3 regions of the Bacteroides caccae genome follow, and region 2 is predicted to be linked to each of the others. Evidence: riboswitches for the same ligand, from Rfam matches in the RefSeq annotation. Region 2 holds a riboswitch; each other region holds the start of a gene.
The links. Region 2 has a riboswitch for cobalamin ahead of accC (acetyl-CoA carboxylase biotin carboxylase subunit). Riboswitches for the same ligand answer to the same signal wherever they lie in the genome.
Positions count from the first base shown of each region.

Region 1: another riboswitch for cobalamin. It lies ahead of CGC64_RS18365 (TonB-dependent receptor plug domain-containing protein); the one in region 2 lies ahead of accC (acetyl-CoA carboxylase biotin carboxylase subunit).
Region 3: another riboswitch for cobalamin. It lies ahead of CGC64_RS15745 (TonB-dependent receptor plug domain-containing protein); the one in region 2 lies ahead of accC (acetyl-CoA carboxylase biotin carboxylase subunit).

Region 1 covers NZ_CP022412.2:4,492,486-4,495,771, reverse strand. Annotated here, with positions in the region: gene CGC64_RS18375 (FecCD family ABC transporter permease) at 1-33, opposite strand, end outside; gene CGC64_RS18370 (ABC transporter substrate-binding protein) at 30-1,163, opposite strand; cobalamin riboswitch at 1,291-1,502, shown strand; gene CGC64_RS18365 (TonB-dependent receptor plug domain-containing protein) at 1,713-3,286, shown strand, end outside.
Region 2 covers NZ_CP022412.2:4,304,982-4,308,267, forward strand. Annotated here, with positions in the region: gene pncB (nicotinate phosphoribosyltransferase) at 1-198, shown strand, start outside; gene CGC64_RS17595 (N-acetyltransferase) at 200-970, opposite strand; gene CGC64_RS17605 (thioredoxin family protein) at 1,205-1,528, opposite strand; cobalamin riboswitch at 1,731-1,935, shown strand; gene accC (acetyl-CoA carboxylase biotin carboxylase subunit) at 2,071-3,286, shown strand, end outside.
Region 3 covers NZ_CP022412.2:3,816,404-3,819,689, forward strand. Annotated here, with positions in the region: gene CGC64_RS15740 (DUF5106 domain-containing protein) at 168-1,106, shown strand; cobalamin riboswitch at 1,141-1,347, shown strand; gene CGC64_RS15745 (TonB-dependent receptor plug domain-containing protein) at 1,531-3,286, shown strand, end outside.

The sequences.
Region 1 (3,286 bases), 190 kb from region 2:
TAAAAGTGCAGTATGTTTGCGGGGTTGTTTCATTCCAGACGCCTGTAATAATAAAGTGAATCGGATACAAGCTCCGGATGAAAAATATGAATCAAGTCGCGTAACACAACATCGGGACGGACAACTGCCGATTCCCAATAATCGTTTCCGCCTGTCGGCGTCAACCGTAAGTTGTTGTTATAAACAGTCTTTTCGTTCACGGCTTTTGCGTCTGCGAATTTAGGGTTGACAGCTTTCAGCTCCTCAAGTGTAGTTGCCGAACCGACATTAATCCAGTAATCGGCTTTTTGTATCAGGCCATAGGCTGTTTCCAGTCCGATTGGGGTTGAACTGTTGGAACTGTTTTCTTTATAAATGTACTCTGCGCCTGCATCGGCAATCAGTCGTGCCATATAACTTTGGGTGGAAGGCATTACCCAACTGTCGTTCCATGGAGTGTTGAACATAACGGTAGGACGCTGGCTGACGGAATCCGTGAGGGCTTTCAGTGCGTAATAACGTTGGGGAATTTCCCGGAATATTTCTATTCCCTTTTCCCGTTTGTCTGTCAGTTCGGAAAGGACAATCATCCATTCGGCTTTGCCGAGCGGTGATTCTTCCAGATATTCCCCCATATATAGATAAGGTATGGAAAGTTCTTTCAGTTTGTCCGTTACAGCGGTTTGGGCGTCACCTATGCCATAGAGCAAGACTACGTCGGGCTTTAATCCAATCAGCAGTTCGTAGTTCATTTCAGGACCCATATCCTTGATTGAATCTTTGTGGGCAAGGATGTAGGGATTGGCGATATAATCAATGCCCGAAACTCCGACAATCCGGTTGACTTCTCCCAGTTCATCGAGCATGGCAACATAGGAAGAAGACATGCATACAATCTGTTTGGCTCCGGCAGGGATGACGGGACCGTTGAATCCGGCAGGCGCTTGCTCGCCGTTGCGTGTAACAAAATAAGACATTGTTACGTCGTTGGCGCCTTGCCACGGGTTGGTAATCTGTATAAGCGTACTGGCAGCGTTCTCAGCACCCAGGATTTTAAATCCCGAAGCGTATTCAGGGGTATATACATCTTGGTTGAATGCTTCCAGAGATGTCTTATTACGGGTGATACAGCTTGCCAAAAAGAGCAGGCAAAGTAACGTGATAGTCGGAGCAGGAGATTTCACTTTTATAAGATGTTTAATTAGAAAAAAATAATAGTGGGTCCTTTTGAACGGCAAAGATAGGACTTAATTATTAGTTTGTTTTTATTTTAGTTGGATTTTTCTTTCGATTTGTTCCTATTTGTGTATCTTTGTCCCCAGAAATTTTGGTGTCACTTTTCCGATTCTACGGAAAGAGTGGTGAAAAGGGAATCAGGTGTAAATCCTGAACAGACCCGCTGCTGTAAGCTCCGCCAAAAGTTTTCCTACAATACTCAAATCCACTGTTCCGCTTTGGAGGAATGGGAAGGGCGTTAGGAAAATGGAGTAAGTCAGAAGACCTGCCAAAATTGAATTCTTGAAACTTTCCGGGATTAGAGTTTGAAGAGTGCAGTTTTTTATTCAAAATACATCTTTGATTGGTGATGTGAAGTTTCAGGAAGGAGGAATATGCCTTTTTGAGTGTTCCATTATGCGGGGAGAAGCACGTGTATATGTTTGAGTGTATGGAAAATTGCATCCTCACTGTAACCCTATGAAAGTTTATTATTTTAATTAATAAACAGGAGGATTATGTTCGGGCAGATTTATTTTAGGGTATTGGGGATAGGATGCTTTTTGAGTATGGCTTTATTGTCGTCAGCACAAAGCAAACTGGACAGTTTGCATCATCTTAATGAAGTAGTGGTTACTGCCAGAATTAATAAGGAGGTAATTCCGGTGCAATCTTTATCAGGGGATAAGTTGGAGAAACTGGCTGCACATTCGGTAGCGGACGCTATACGTTATTTTTCCGGAGTACAAATAAAAGATTATGGTGGAATAGGCGGGTTGAAGACCGTTAATATCCGAAGTATGGGAACGAATCATGTGGGAGTGTTTTATGACGGTATTGAACTGGGTAATGCGCAGAATGGAGTGATTGATTTGGGACGTTTCTCTTTGGATAATATGGAAGCTGTCACTTTATATAATGGTCAGAAAAGTGCCATTTTCCAACCGGCGAAAGATTTTGGTTCTGCAGGTTCTATTTATCTCCAGTCGAGAACACCCGTTTTTCGGGAGGATAGGGCTTATCATGTGAAAGCGACTTTTAAGACGGGCTCTTTCGGAGTTGTCAATCCTTCTTTGCTTTGGGAACAGAAACTGAGTGAGAATGTGAGTGCGTCACTTAGTACTGAATATATGTATACAACCGGAAAGTATAAATTTACTTATGCGGTGGATGGAGGATATGATACTACGGCAGTACGCCGTAATGGGGATGTCAATGCATTGCGTGCTGAGGGCGGCTTATATGGCAAGATCAAAAGTGGTTACTGGCGTACGAAAGCTTATTTTTATAATTCAGAACGTGGATATCCCGGTGCTGTTGTGCGGAATCGTTTCTCACATGAGGATCGCCAATGGGATACAAATTTCTTTTTCCAATCTTCTTTCAAAAAAGATTTCGGTGATGTGTACAGTCTGTTGTTGAATGCCAAATACGCGTATGATTATCTGCATTATCTGGCAGATCCCCAAAAGGAGGAGGCTACCATGTATGTAAATAATACATATCGCCAACAGGAAGTTTACTTGTCAATGGCTAACAGGGTTACTCTTTTTCCTTTTTGGGATATAAATATTTCAGCGGACTACCAATGGAATAAGCTGAACGCTAATTTGACAGATTTTCCTTATCCCCGGAGAAATACGGCGCTGGTAGCGGCAGCTACCTCTTTACATTTTGAGCGTTTTAAGTTGCAGGCCAGTGTCTTGGGAACTTTTGTAAATGAGAACGTTGCTTCAGATACTACTTCGGCCGGGAATAAAATGGAATTTACTCCTACCGTTATCACTTCCTATAAACCTTTCAAGAATATTGATTTAAGTCTGCGTGCTTTTTACAAACGGATATTTCGTATGCCGACTTTGAACGATTTGTATTATACATTTATAGGGAATATAAAGCTGAAACCTGAGTATACTAATCAGTATAACGTAGGATTCACTTATCAGAAATTATCTTCCGGAACCTGGCTGCAAGCACTGAATGTGCAATTGGATGCGTATTATAATGAGGTGGAAAATAAAATAATAGCTACTCCTACCAATAATTTCTTTCGTTGGACAATGATTAATATGGGACTTGTTAAAATAAAAGG
Region 2 (3,286 bases):
TGTTCCTTCGGCATCGGGACAAATCTCACCAATGATACCGGATTCGAACCTTCAAACATCGTTATGAAACTGACACAATGCAAGATGAACGTCAATCAGGAATGGCGGGAATGTATCAAGCTATCCGACGACGAAGGTAAACATACCGGTAGTCCGGAAGAAGTACAGGCATGTCTGTATGAATTGAGACTGAATTAGCTTATTTCCCTGCTATCGCTTTATCAAAACGGCTATCCATACAAGCACTGATATCCGTTGTGACAAACTTTCCTTCATAAAACAAGCTGAATATCGTAGCCGGAGTAGGTGCAGCCTGTACCTGCTCCATTGTCTCCAGTTTTATAATCGTCAAAGGAAGATTTCTTTTGGCAGCGGTTTCCTTTAAAGAACTCATCACATGAAATTCTGCAAACGGACAACGGTTGGAGAAATAAACAGTGATACCCTTTTTATCAGGGCACTCTCCTGTTCGTGCAGATTCATTAAACGTCGGATTCGGAGCATCAACATTCAATTTCTTCACTAACAGACTAAATCCAGTCGGAAGCTGTTCGCAAGCAACAAATCCTTGTCTCAACAGCCATTTGGTATCACTCATAAAATGAAACTTCTTTGTTCCTACCACAGTCACCAAACCGTCCTTGCCTTGCTGCAAGGCATCATCTATCGCAGTTTGGAGCAGAGCTTTCGCATACCCTTTTCCTTTATATTGCCCGGCTACCCAAAAGCAGTTTATCAACAGATAATTATCAGCCTTCACAGGAACCCATCCGTTTTCGGCCGGACCATATTCGATAAATACTTTCGCACGCTCATTCAAACGACGAAAAACATACCCGTTTTCAAATCGCCTCTTCAGCCATTCCTTTTTCAGGTTATAACTTTCCAGACATTTCTTATCCGAGAAAGCGCAGCAGATATGTTCTTTTTCTATATTGTCTTTGGTAAGCGTGATAAAGTCGATGTTCATGGTAACTTGTTTTTTTATTAAATCAATATTATTTAGTGGGAAGTGAGGTACGAACATAAAAAAAGGAGCAACGCCTTGCTCCAACCTTTGTTAACCTTAAATCTAATACTATGAAAAACACATTGCAAAGATACGGACTTTCCGGTTATCTGCAAATTATCCAAATAAAAAAGTATGTTTCATAACATGATTTAAAACTTTCTGAGAAATAGTACTTGTTTTATTAATACTTTTTCAAGATTTGAATCCCTTCACGGCTCTTTCCAGTCTTTCCAAAGTCAGTTCGCCGGATTGCCGCCAAAGTTGTTGTCCTTTTCTTAAAAGGATAAATGTAGGCGTTGCTTCGATGGTGTAGAAATCCGTAAGGGCAGTTTCCTGGTCTACATCTACTTCCACCACTTCGATCGTGCCTTCCATTAATTTCTTAAATTCCTCAACAACAGGTTTCATACGCTGGCAATGAGGACACCATGTTGCATAAAATTCCGCCATTACCCAATCGGCATTAGCCAGCTTCTCTTGATTCCGTTCTTCACGGGCTACTTTCTTCTCTTTCATAATTGATTACTGTTTGATTAATAATTGCTACTTCAACAATGCGAAAAGAAAGAAAGTTTAAAGGGTAAACAATAATACACACAGATTTAACTATTAAATCCACTTACATTTACCTTATTTCGTTTCTGATATCCGAACAAGCGTCCATTGCACAAAAAAGCAACTTTCGTGCAAAAAGAGAACACTCTATTCAAAATTTATTTATCTTTGCCGCCGAAATGGTTCGGAATCCGTAGCCAACGGACGACGATTAATAGGGAATCGGGTGCAAATCCCGAACAGTCCCGCTGCTGTGAAGCTCAGTTCAATGTCTTATAAATGAACTAATTTGACGCCACTGATGTTCTATCGGGAAGGCAAATAAGACAAGAGTCAGTCAGAAGACCTGCCACTTCACGTAAAACGTTCTTTCGCCTCGTGGATTAGGAGAAAGGACATCGTTTGTTAAGCCCCAAATCAGGAAAATACTGTGTTTTCATCAGGTGGAGTATGTCCGCAAGGTGGGAAGACACAAAATAAGTATGTACTTAATTTAGAAAAGTATGATAAAAAGAATCTTAGTAGCCAATCGCGGTGAGATAGCCGTGAGGGTGATGCGCTCCTGCCGGGAGATGGAAATAACGAGTATCGCGATATTTTCCGAGGCAGACCGGACTGCAAAGCATGTGCTCTACGCAGACGAAGCATATTGTGTAGGTCCCGCCGCATCTAAAGAGAGTTATCTGAATATAGAAAAAATCATCGAAGTGGCGAAAGCGAACCACGCAGACGCCATTCATCCGGGATATGGATTCCTGTCCGAGAATGCGGCTTTTGCACGACGCTGTCAGGAAGAAGGCATTATCTTTATCGGTCCCAATCCGGAAACAATGGAAGCAATGGGCGACAAGATTTCCGCCCGCATCAAAATGATTGAAGCCGGAGTGCCCGTTGTGCCCGGCACACAAGAAAACCTGAAAAGTGTGGAAGAAGCTGTGGAGCTTTGCAATAAAATCGGTTATCCGGTGATGCTGAAAGCCTCTATGGGTGGCGGTGGAAAAGGGATGCGCCTTATCCACAGCGCAGAAGAAGTGGAAGAGGCCTATACAACTGCCAAAAGCGAATCTCTTTCTTCTTTCGGTGACGATACGGTTTATCTGGAGAAGTTCGTGGAAGAGCCTCATCACATCGAGTTTCAGATTCTGGGTGACAAACACGGAAATGTAATTCACCTTTGCGAACGCGAATGTTCCGTGCAACGCCGCAATCAGAAGATTGTGGAAGAAACTCCTTCGGTTTTCGTCACTCCGGAATTGCGGAAAGATATGGGAGAAAAAGCGGTGGCTGCCGCCAAAGCCGTCAATTATATCGGTGCGGGAACGATCGAGTTTCTGGTAGACAAGCACCGCAACTATTACTTCCTCGAAATGAATACCCGCCTGCAAGTGGAACATCCCATTACGGAAGAAGTAATCGGTGTAGACCTCGTAAAAGAGCAGATTAAGGTAGCCGACGGACAGGTTCTCCAACTGAAACAGGAAGATATCAAACAGCGCGGACACGCTATCGAATGCCGTATCTGTGCCGAAGATACAGAAATGAATTTCATGCCGAGTCCGGGAATCATCAAGCAGATTACAGAACCGAACGGTATCGGAGTGCGTATCGACAGCTATGTGTACGAAGGATACGAGATTCCGATCTATTATGACCCGATGATTGGCAAACTGATTGTGTGGGCAACTAACCGCGAATATGCTATCGAACGGATGCGTCGCG
Region 3 (3,286 bases), 490 kb from region 2:
ACATAAAAAAGCATTTGTCAAGTCCCTCCGACGAAATTATAGTTAACTGATAACTTCAAATAATATCCTGCCGAACAAAAAAAGAAGAATGTTTTGAATAAAATAAAAAGGGAGTTATCTTTGCCTGCAACTTGAAAAATAATCAGATAAATGTAGAACAGCAAGTCATGAAAACAAACTTAAATATCCTTCCCATTCTCTGCTTCCTCCTCCTTTGGTCCTGCAAAAGCGGGAATGCTTCAAGCCAGACTAAAAACGAAGTGTCACAGGACACTATCAAGACTTTCACGCTGCCCGCTATCCCTCAAATAATGGTAGCACCGGAACAACGTGCCGAGTTCTTAGTAAAGCACTACTGGGATAATGTGAACTTCGCCGACACCAACTACATTCATCATCCGGAAATAACCGAACAGGCGTGGGTGGATTACTGCGACATTCTGAATCATGTCCCCCTCAAAACCGCACAGGAAGCTATACGCAAAACGATCGACCGCACAAACGTAGACAAGAAAGTATTCGCCTACATCACCGATTTAGCGGATAAATACTTATATGACCCCAACTCTCCGATGCGTAACGAGGAATTTTATATTCCCGTATTGGAAGCAATGGCAGCCTCTCCCGTATTGGAAGAGATAGAAAAAGTACGCCCCAAGGCACGGTTGGAATTAGCTCAAAAGAACCGCATAGGCACCAAAGCTATAAACTTCACCTATACCCTTGCTTCCGGCGCTCAAGGCTCCCTCTATCAGCTTAATGCCGATTATCTTCTGCTATTTATCAATAATCCCGGTTGCCACGCTTGTACGGAGACAATCGAAGGTTTAAAGCAAGCCCCTATCATCAGCCAACTCATAAAGGAGAAGAAGCTGATCGTCCTTTCTATCTACCCCGATGAAGAGTTGGATGACTGGCGCAAACATCTGAATGAATTTCCCAAAGAATGGATTAACGGATATGATAAGAAATTCACAATCAAAGAGAAACAACTGTATGACCTGAAAGCGATCCCTACTTTATACCTATTAAATAAAGAGAAAACCGTATTGTTGAAAGATGCTACCACACAAGCGATTGAAGAATACCTGATGATACATCAATAATCTTCTTCTTTCTTGCATAAAACAAATAAACTATCTATCTTTGTCGCGCATCGGTTTGCAACTCTCACATACGAGGGAAGCGATTAAAAGGGAATCAGGTGTAAATCCTGAACAGTCCCGCTGCTGTAAGTTCCACACATTACGTTGCGAGCAACCTACTTTTAGCCACTGGAAAGAAACTTCCGGGAAGGCGCCCGCAACAGGAACAAGTCAGAAGACCTGCCGTGCAACCAATTTCACTGCTTTCGAGGAAAAAGCGTTGAGTCTAATGAACCGGACAATTCGTCTATCATTTCATTCATCACTCTGATTCAGAGAAAGTATGTTTAAATTAATAAACTCTGCCAAAGTTTATTTAGCGTGTCCGGTCGAAGGGATTTCGCCCGGACACTTTTAAAATGTGAAAACAGCCAGAAAATCAAGGATGAGATATGTGACGTTTTATATGAGTATCTGTGCAGCATTCTGCTGCCAATTTCTATCCATACCGCTTTTTGCACAACAGCAGAAAGTGGATACAACGCATACCTATTTTATTCCGGAGGTTACCGTTTCTGATATTTACCAGACCCGTGAGGTCCGTTCTACTGCACCTCTACAACTATTTTCCAAAGAAGCCCTGAAGAATCTGCACGCCTTGCAAGTGTCCGATGCGGTGAAGCATTTTGCCGGTGTGACTGTAAAAGACTACGGAGGCATAGGAGGTCTGAAAACTGTCTCCATACGCAGTTTGGGAGCACAGCACACCGCCGTAGGCTATGACGGAATTGCCATAACGGACTGTCAGACGGGACAGATCGACATCGGCCGTTTCTCACTTGATAATGTAGATCAACTTTCGTTGAGCAACGGGCAGAGTGACAATATCTTCCAACCGGCACGTTTCTTCGCTTCTGCAGGAATATTGGACATACAGACGCTCACTCCCCGCTTTGAGAAAGGGAAACGAACTAATATAAGCGCTGCTTTCAAAACCGGTTCGTGGGGACTTGTCAATCCCTCTATCTTATTGGAACAACAACTCAGCCCCCAATGGACAGTTTCGGCGAACGGTGAATGGATGTCGTCAGACGGACAATATCCGTACACGCTACGTTATGGAAACGCAGCAGACGACCTGACTTCACGTGAAAAACGGAAGAACACGGATGTCGAAACGTTCCGTGCCGAAGCCGGGCTTTACGGCAACTTCTCCGACAAAGAGCAATGGCGGCTAAAAGCTTACTACTTCCAGTCTTCCAGGGGATTGCCGAAAGCGACCACGCTATATAACGACTTTTCCGCACAGCACCTCTGGGACAAAAATACATTTATACAAAGCCAATATAAAAAGGAATTCAGCCGGCAATGGGTATTCCGGACTTCTGCCAAATGGAACTGGAGTTACCAGCATTATCTGGACCCTGCTATCAAAAACAATGAAGGCAAAACAGAGAACAGCTATTACCAGCAGGAATACTATCTTTCCGCCTCCGTGTTATACAGGCTGCTGAACAATCTTTCGTTTTCATTATCTACCGACGGCAGTATCAACACGATGAATGCCAACATGGCAGACTTTGCACATCCCACACGCTATTCGTGGTTGACAGCCATTGCCGGAAAATACGTCAACGAATGGTTCACTCTATCTGTTTCCGCCTTGGCAACCGTTATCAACGAGCAGGCCGACAAGGGAGGAAGCGCAGGCAATCACCGCAAATTAACTCCTTACGTCAGCGCCACATTCAAGCCTTTCCGGAATGAAGAATTTCGTGTCCGTTTCTTCTACAAAGATATTTTCCGTTTGCCTAGTTTCAATGATTTATATTATCAGGAAGTGGGTAACAGCAAATTGAAACCCGAAAATGCCCGTCAATACAATATCGGTTTGACGTATAGCAGAAATGTATGTACATTCCTGCCCTACCTGTCGGCAACCGTTGACGCATATTATAACAAAGTGACGGACAAAATCATTGCTTACCCGACCAAGAACCTTGCTGTGTGGAGCATGAGGAATTTGGGCAGTGTAGAGATCAAAGGTATTGACGCCACAGGAAGCCTATCGCTCCAACCCCGGGAAAGTATCCGTATCAATTTTTCCGGGAACTATACTTATCAACGGGCATTAGATGTCACAACTCCGGACGCCAGCTCGAACAAATCGACTTATAAACATCAGATAGCCTACACCCCCC